4 regions of the Weizmannia sp. FSL W8-0401 genome follow, and region 3 is predicted to be linked to each of the others. Evidence: predicted binding sites of a transcription regulator. Region 3 holds the regulator's gene; each other region holds the start of a gene.
The links. The regulator Rex, encoded in region 3, represses fermentation and respiration genes when NADH is low (regulators of the CRP and FNR family bind a similar motif). The targets are predictions, from matches to a motif close to TTGTGAAATATTTCACAA.
Positions count from the first base shown of each region.

Region 1: NSU00_RS11855 (formate/nitrite transporter family protein) is a predicted target of Rex. The motif match lies at 1,179-1,196, and genes of this name have one in related genera.
Region 2: adhE (bifunctional acetaldehyde-CoA/alcohol dehydrogenase) is a predicted target of Rex. The motif match lies at 1,116-1,133, and genes of this name have one in related genera.
Region 4: ric (iron-sulfur cluster repair di-iron protein) is a predicted target of Rex. The motif match lies at 1,010-1,027, and genes of this name have one in related genera.

Region 1 is NZ_JBBPAG010000001.1:2,404,569-2,406,773, forward strand. Features, by position in the region: gene NSU00_RS11850 (amino acid ABC transporter ATP-binding protein) at 1-246, shown strand, start outside; gene NSU00_RS11855 (formate/nitrite transporter family protein) at 312-1,148, opposite strand; gene NSU00_RS16080 (DUF2705 family protein) at 1,306-1,716, shown strand; gene pflB (formate C-acetyltransferase) at 2,117-2,205, shown strand, end outside.
Region 2 is NZ_JBBPAG010000001.1:713,180-715,384, reverse strand. Features, by position in the region: gene adhE (bifunctional acetaldehyde-CoA/alcohol dehydrogenase) at 1-1,090, opposite strand, end outside; gene NSU00_RS03290 (magnesium transporter CorA family protein) at 1,501-2,205, opposite strand, start outside.
Region 3 is NZ_JBBPAG010000001.1:2,982,304-2,984,508, reverse strand. Features, by position in the region: gene NSU00_RS14455 (ABC-F family ATP-binding cassette domain-containing protein) at 1-409, opposite strand, end outside; gene NSU00_RS14450 (redox-sensing transcriptional repressor Rex) at 723-1,406, shown strand; gene tatC (twin-arginine translocase subunit TatC) at 1,557-2,205, shown strand, end outside.
Region 4 is NZ_JBBPAG010000001.1:427,174-429,378, forward strand. Features, by position in the region: gene ric (iron-sulfur cluster repair di-iron protein) at 247-951, opposite strand; gene NSU00_RS02070 (YceI family protein) at 1,148-1,684, opposite strand; gene NSU00_RS02075 (NADH-dependent flavin oxidoreductase) at 2,000-2,205, opposite strand, start outside.

The DNA of each region.
Region 1 (2,205 bases), 580 kb from region 3:
GACGAACCGACATCCGCACTGGATCCGGAACTGGTAAGCGGCGTGCTGAATGTGATGAAGGAGCTTGCTGAAGAAGGCATGACAATGGCCGTTGTGACACACGAAATGCGGTTTGCCCGCGAAGTTGCGGACAAGGTGATATTTATGGATGGCGGCGTCATCCTGGAGCAAGGCAAACCGGAAGAAGTGTTCCATCATCCAAAAAACGCACGGACCAAGCAATTCCTGCAGCTGATCCAAAGCTGACGGGCCGGAGCGGTTAATCCCATATTAAAAAGAGCTGCCTGAATAAAAGGCAGCTCTTTTTAATATTACTTGATTTTTTCAGCAGAAAAAGGGGATACGGTGTGTGTGTCCACAACAGCAACCGGCACCTTTTCTTTTTTCTTTGACGTTAAGAAGGCGTACATGGCACCGACAAAGACGCCGCCGCCAATCATATTTCCGAGCGTTACCACGCCGAGGTTGTGCAAAATGCCAACGAGTGTAATCGTATCCGGGTGCGGGGCAGCAAGTGCGAGCGCGAACAGCACCATATTGGCAATGCTGTGTTCGTAGCCTGAAATGACGAAGCCAAACACGAGCAGCATCATCGAAGCGATTTTAGCCCCGTCCCCCTTTACGTTTATCGGAACCCAGAACCCTAAACAAACAAGCCAGTTACAAAGGATCGAACGGAAAAACATTTGGGCTGTTGTCAGGCTGATTTTTCCGCCCACAACCGACATTAAAAACTGGCTGTTATCCGAATCCGCATAGAGTCCGCTGTAATGGATAAACAGCGCGAAAATCGCCGCCCCCATCAAATTTCCGGCATACGTTGCCACCCAGTTTGTGAGCGCATCTTTCCAAGTTGTCGCTTTTTTTACCGTGCTCATCGTCATCATCATCGTATTGCCGGTAAATAGCTCGCCGCCGCCAAACATAATAAGCACGAGCGCTGCACCGAAAAATATGGAAGCCATAAAGGAAGTAACCGGAGACTTCGCATCAAAAAATGGCTCGGCAAGACGGTAACAAATAATAATGGCAAAACCGATAAACATACTTGCCAACACTGCTTTTGTCACATAACGAAGCAGGGATTCTTCCAGATATTTTTTCTTATTTAACGCCATTTGAACAACAGATTCAACGGCCTCGTACATAAACACCATCTCCAACTGAAAAATGTTAAATTGTGAAAAACATCACAAACAACTGCCTTTCTATCATATCCCCTTTTTCCCTGTTTGTGTTTGTATATATTTTGAACGTTTATGAAGCGATTACACAGGAAGGGGCTTTTGACAGCTATCATTACTGGTGTTCATTGGCTGCCAGTGCCTTATCAATTTGATCAGGGTTTTTTGGGGGCAAGTGAATGTAAATAATGGAATGGGAATATTGCTATTCAGTTATTTTTTGATGATCTATGTTATCATCAGCCTCCAGTCTCTTTTGAAAATGTTTTTAAATTCCCGCATTGCGTTTCTGATCGTCAATATTTATATCGTTTTTTCCTGCATTTCAATTAGTGAAAAAGGGCTGCCAAAGTATATTTATTATTTATCCCTTAGTAATTACGGAATGGGTTTCAAACAAAATTTAGGCAAAGTGAATAGCTTATATACAGACGATTTAAATATTCATTACAGTATATTTATTTTACTCGTTTTAGAAGTTGCCATTCTAATTGCATCAGCGCTTAAAGTTAAAAAAATGGATGTCATATAGGGGGGAATACCATGATCCAGCTTATAAATGTAAGCAAAAAATTCAAGCTTACACGAAAAATATACCGCAACCGTTTTCATCTGGCTGTGTCGATTTTGTGAAATATTGAGCATGTTACCAAATCACAAACTCTCCTCAAGAAAAATAATCATATGAAAAACTGATCAATTTGTGTTATAACACGCTTTCATCGCATTTTTCTATTATATATATACGGCCAAATGTTTTGAACATTCTTTGACAACTGCATTTTCCGGCCCTAAAATGTGAACGCTATCACTATCTTTTTAAAATCGCCCGTGCTAAAATGAAAGCGTAATAAGAAATGTTCACTATTTAACAAACAAACATCCAATTCTGAAGGCAGCTCATTAATAGGCTTAAAGGAGGCCAATTTAAAATGACTGAACAATTGCTGACAAAAGCACCGCTCTCCAAAAAACAATGGGAAGGCTTTAAAGGAGGAAACTGGCAAAAAGAAATCGACGT
Region 2 (2,205 bases), 2.3 Mb from region 3:
AACCTTGTTTTGTGCTGCTGGCTTTGTAGCAGGCCAAAACCGGGCTCAATTTTTCTCTGGAAAGTGGATAGTCCGGGCCGACGCCTGTAAGTTCAGCAATTAAAATTTTGGTATCTTCCGGGACGTCCACGCCTGCCATTTTTGCAATTTCATAGGCCGGTTTGCCGACAATGGCGCTGTTGACGGATTGCGTCTTTTCATTGATGACGGTTTTCTCAACTTTTTTCTTTTCCGCTTCATTCAGGAAGTAGCAGTGATTTGCAATCAATTCGTTTTTCACATTGTCATAAATTTCTTTGTCGATAATGACAGCCTGTTCCGACGCACAGATCATGCCGTTGTCAAACGTTTTGGACAAAATCAGGTCATTGACGGCGCGTTTGATATCAGCAGATTTTTCAATATAGCAAGGGACGTTTCCCGGCCCGACGCCAAGCGCAGGTTTCCCGCTCGAATAGGCGGACTTTACCATGCCGGAACCGCCCGTGGCAAGAATCAGCGAAATACCCGCATGTTTCATCAATTGCTGTGTCGCTTCAATGGCCGGTTTTTCGATCCATTGGATGCAGTTTTCCGGGGCGCCGGCTTTCACAGCAGCGTCAAGCATCACTTTTGCGGCATGACTGCTGCATTTTTGTGCGGACGGATGGAACGCGAAAATAATTGGGTTGCGTGTTTTAATGGCAATTAATGCTTTAAACATCGTGGTTGATGTCGGGTTCGTTACAGGAGTGACCCCGGCAATCACGCCGACCGGTTCCGCAAATTTAACAATCCCTTCATTATTGTTTTCGTCAATGATGCCGACTGTTTTGTTATATTTAATGTTGTGATAGATGTATTCTGTTGCAAACAAGTTTTTTGTCATTTTGTCTTCATATACGCCGCGCCCTGTTTCTTCCACGGCCATTTTGGCGAGCACCATATGCTGTTCCAACCCTGCAAGCGCCATTTGTTTTACGATATTGTCCACTTGCGCCTGATCCAGTTCCATAAATTCACGCAGTGCTTTTTGGCCTTTGACGACGAGGGAATTTACCATTTCCGTCATTTGTGCGGATTTGCCAACAACTTTTTCATCAATTGCCATGATCGTGGCCCCCATTCTGGTGATTTTGTGAAGAATTTCACATAAAGGGTAAAAAATAAAGTTTGTGAATAATTTCACATGATTTTCTGCTGTTTTTCAATATTTCTTTTCTTTATGGCTCTATTATATGCGATTTCACATGCTATGGCTGTGTCAGATTGGTGACAAATGAATAAATCATTTATAAACTTTTTTCTTTCAAATATTGCTTTCCAGCCGTGATTCAATTAAAATAAGTTTTTCCCGCCTTTTTACATTGTAAGTGCTTCCATTTTATATTTGCATATTTATGCAGAATTCAGTATAGAAATTGCCGTAAAAAAACCGCTTCTCGTTTGTGAAACCTGCACATTCACAAGAAAAAAACAGAAAAGGAGATGAATTTTATGCAAATCCATCTCCCGGGTATGTTAGAAATATCTTTTTTTCCAAAAAATGAGGGCTGTGACACTGGAAAGAACCAGAGAGACCAAAAACGCCAGCCAAAAACCATGGGGGCTTGATTGCCACGGCAGGCCGTGAAGATTCATTCCGAAAAAGCTGGATACCACCGTTGGCAGGGAAAGGATAATCGTGACCGTCGTCAAAAATTTCATCACGCTGTTCACGTTATTGGAAATGACAGAAGCATAGGCATCCATCATACCACTTAAAATATTGCTGTGGATTTCACACATTTCGATTGCCTGTTTGACTTCAATCATGACGTCATCCAGTAAGTCCATGTCATCTTCATATACTTTTAGGAAATGCTGCCGTGTCATTTTTTCCATGACGATTTTATTGGCTTTTAATGAGGTCGTAAAATACACGAGTGTCTTTTCAAGTCTCAGCAGTTCGAACAGTTCCTCGTTTCGCATCGATTCGTGCAATTCGCGTTCGATCAGGCTTGATCTGCGGTCGATATATTTCAAATAGTTTAAATAATAACTTGCAACTTCATATAGAATTTGAAGGGTAAATCTGGTTTTCATGTAGGTGTAAAACCCGCGCACCCGTCTGTGGATAAACTTTCCGATAATCGGATTATCCTGCAGGCAGACCGTGATGAAATAAAAAGGCGTGACGATAATTCCGAGCGGAATCGTATCATACAGCGCGGAGTCCACATCGTC
Region 3 (2,205 bases):
CATCTTTAAAGCGTGTCTGCAAAGTATCATAAGCGTGCAGCACTTTTTCATACTCCGCCCGGCGGTTATAAATCGCGGGGTCGGCCATTTTTTGTTCATATTCGCGGAGCTGTTTTTCCATATCCAGCAAATCTTTAAAAACCGACATCATTTCGTCCCAAATGGACAAATCTGATTCGAGCCCGGCATTTTGGGCAAGATAACCGATTTCGACACCATTCGGCACAATGATGGAACCTTCGTCATAAGAAAGCTGGCCGGCAATGATTTTCAGCAGGGTCGATTTTCCGGCCCCGTTTCTCCCGACCAAAGCGATCCGGTCTTTTGTTTGGATTTCTAATTTTATATCCGATAAAATAAGTTCAGCGCCATAATATTTTGTGACTTGTTGAACTTGCAGCAACATCATCGTTATGTTCACCTCTATATCATTGTAAGTGTACAGGAAGGCGAACTGCAACTCAACCGGCGTGATCGAAATTTGTCAAAAAACTTTTCACATAAATCCGTAAAAACCCATGAAAAAAATGCTCATTTGTGATATATTTAACATAGTTGGAGAGAGAAAAAGACACATGCAGGCATTTTTTAAAACATATTTTTTCTTTGTTCAGATAGGAGTAATATTATAATGAGGAATGGCAGCGCTGCCATTCCGGAATGGACGCACGATTGGAACCAGCAGCACGAAAAATTTAAGCTTTCAACTTGGGGGATTTCACATGAAGGATGAATCAGTAAAAATACCGCAAGCCACCGCAAAACGGCTTCCATTATATTACCGGTACCTGAGAAATTTATATACACTCGGCAAGCAAAGGGTATCATCGGCGGAACTGAGTGAAGCGGTGAAAGTCGACTCCGCCACGATACGCAGGGATTTTTCCTACTTCGGGGCACTTGGGAAAAAAGGTTATGGTTATAATGTAAAATATTTATTGTCTTTCTTCGGCAAGACGCTGAACCAGGATGAGATCACAAATGTAGCGCTGATTGGCGTGGGGAACCTCGGTACAGCCCTTTTGAATTACAATTTTTCGAAGAATAACAGCGCGCGGATTGTTATGGCATTTGACAATGACCCCGGGAAGGTGGGGAGCCATGTTGGCAATGTGCCTGTTTACAGCATGGACGAATTAAGAGAACGGCTTTGCGCGGAAGATGTAACGGTCGTGATTCTAACGGTCCCCGCTTCCAGTGCGCAGGCGGTGACAGACGAGCTTGCCAGTACGAATGTAAAAGGCGTTTTAAACTTTACGCCTGCCCGGCTGAACGTGCCGCCGGATATCCGTGTCCATCATATTGACCTGGCCGTGGAACTGCAGGCACTGATCTACTTTTTAAAACATTATTCAAATGATGAAGAAAATTTGAAAGAAACAAAAGAGCCGGTTGCGAAGCCATAGCCAAAAAGCTTTTTTTCCGTTATCATAATGGGTACAGGGGGTGGCCCGTTTGAAAACGGAATGCAGGCGCAAATGGAAATGGCCGGGTTTGGCTCTGGCGTGCAAAGGGAAAAGGGCGGATTCCACGCCGGCACTTAAAGGAGAACGGCGATGAATGCGAAAAAAATGCCGGTTACCGGACATATCCAGGAATTGAGAAAGCGGTTAATCACCGTTCTCATTTTCTTTCTGTTCGCCCTGGTTGTTGGCTTTTTTACCGCAAAGCCTGTTATACGTTATTTGCAGCACGCCGAAAATGCCGGCATGTTCACGATGAATGCCTTCAGGGTAACCGATCCCATTAAGGTTTTTATGGAAGTTTCGGTTGTGATCGCATGCCTGTTGACCCTGCCGGTGATTTTGTACCAGCTTTGGGCGTTTATAAGCCCGGGGCTGTATGAGAAAGAAAAGAAACTGACATTAAGTTACATTCCTGTTTCCATCCTGCTTTTTATAGCCGGCGTTTCTTTTTCCTATTTCGTGCTTTGTCCGCTGATGGTGAAGTTTATGATGGGCTTGTCAAATGAAATGGGCATTCGTGCGGTGATCGGGATCAGGGAATATATTCAGTTTCTGCTGGAAATCACGCTTCCGTTTGGCTTTGTGTTCCAAATGCCGGTCGTGGTCCTGTTTCTGACCCAGCTTGGCATCATTACGCCGAGGCTGTTGAAAAAGGCAAGAAAATATGCGTATCTTGCTCTGATTGCAGCAGCCGGCATCATTACCCCGCCGGACGTGTTTTCGCAGCTGATTACCTTTG
Region 4 (2,205 bases), 2.6 Mb from region 3:
GAAACGTCTTTCATCGAGGGTATGAAAGACAAAAGAAGGGCACCTGTGCAACGAAATGTCCTTCATCGAAAGTATGAAAGACAAAAGAAACGCCCGTAAGCAGTGAAACGTCCTTCATCAAGATAATGAAGGACAAAAGGGGAACGAATGCGCAACGAGTTGTTCTTCCCCGAGGCTAGAAAAGAAAAATGAAATGCAAAACCGCCCCTTTTTAAAAGGCTGTCCTCTCAGGCAGCCTTTTAAAAGTCAAACGGCTTCTTCGAGCAACCGCTTGAATAGAATATTATTTTCCAGGTGAATGTGCTGGAATGTATCATTTTCAAAATTTTCAAGGCGTTGGTACACGAGCTGGAATGTACGGCATGCTCCTTCCGGCAATGTATAGTCATTTGTAATTTCGCGGAGCTGGTGCAAAATTTCTCCGACAGCGGCATGTTCCGTTTCAAGATCGGCCAAACCGGCTGTCGCGGCTTTCAGGTTAGCGGCAGATGGATGGCTTTCGTACGCACGAATGGCCGGAAATTGTTCAGCATCTTCTTTTTCAGTATGCGCCAGCAGTTCTGCTCTTAATTGGTTAAACAGTTCATGCACTTCGATGAGATGCGGGTGGTTGCCACCGTGGACGCGCATCACTTTTGTCACATACGGGCTCAAGTTTGGCAGTTCCTCGCGCAAAAACGCATGGTGGGTGGCCTGAATGTGGTTGGCAATTTCCGTATAGCCCGCTTCATTCCAAGTTTTCCCAACGGCTTTTCCGGCATATTGGCCATAAAGATTGCAAATGGCATCAACCAGTTCATCTGCTGACAGGTTGCGCTTTTCCGCTGCTTCTTTCACAGACACATTGCCGCCGCAACAAAAATCGATACGGTTTGCTTTAAACAGATCCGCCGCTTTTGGAAATAAAGTTACAATTTCCCCGACAGTCTGGTTTGTTGTAAAACGTTCCATCGAATTCACTCCTCCATTTCATTGCTGTCTTCATCATAAACCATCAGCACCCGCTTATTTGTGATGCACATCACAAAAATTGAGACAAGTTCTTATTTAGAAAAAAAGCACCCCCAAAATATCCGGGATGTTTTGGCCATAAGAAGCATGATCTGACCAAAGAAAAAAGCGCCAATTTAAATTGGCGCTTCCGCAATTATTCTGCTTTGCTTGCTTCTAATTCCACCGTAAATTTGATTTCATCGCCAACGAGGACACCGCCTGTTTCAAGGGCTGCATTCCAAGTAAGGCCGTAGTTGCTCCGTTTTACGGTCCCTTCTGCACTAAAGCCGGCGGTTTCTGCACCGCTCATCGGGTTTTTCGAAATCCCTTCAAATGTGACTTTAAATGTTTCTTCTTTTGTCACGCCACGGATCGTCAAATCACCGGTGACGTTATATTCATTGTTTCCTGCCTTTGTAACCGACTTGGAGACAAATGTAATTTTCGGATATTGTTCGACATCTAAGAAATCTGCAGAACGAAGATGATTATCGCGGTCATCATTTTTCGTGCTAATGCTGCTGGCATCAATAATAAAAGAAATGTTTGCATCCGTTAAATCCTGGGGATCGGCTTCGAGTTCGACTTCAAAATTTTGAAAAGACCCTTTTACTTTTGAAATCATCATATGTTTTACTGTAAAATCAATGGTGCTGTGTGCATAGTCAACTGCCCATTTTGTTTTTGCCATCATGAATTCCTCCTGTTTTTAAAACTTACTTTTCGTAACTTAGTTTAATATTGTAAGTGAAAAAAGTCAAGAAAACCGAACCTATTTTTTAAAGTGGGTCGGTTTTCTGAATCAGCAGCAGGCAGAAACCTGCATGTTAACGGTGTTTGCGGGAACCAATCCGGGCATGCCGTAAGTTGCGCAAAAGCTGCTAAAGCCCGCAGCAATGTGTGCCAAACTAAGCTGCTAAAGCCCGCAGCAATGTGTGCCAAACTAAGCTGCTAAAGCCTTAGGCCAGATTCGGCAGGCGGAGCAATGCCGTGCAGCAGGCAGATGTCACTCTGCAAACGGGAACCAGCCCGGAATTGAGATGATCATCTTCCACAGCGGTTCCGGAATAACGAGCCGTTCGCGGTCGTCTTTTTGTAACGCGGTTTGAATCGCATCCTTTTGTCCGGCTTTGATTTTTTCCACCCAATGCGGTTCCATGACAAGCTCACGGCCGAGGGCAATAAGTGGCACGCCGGTTTCCATTGCTTTCA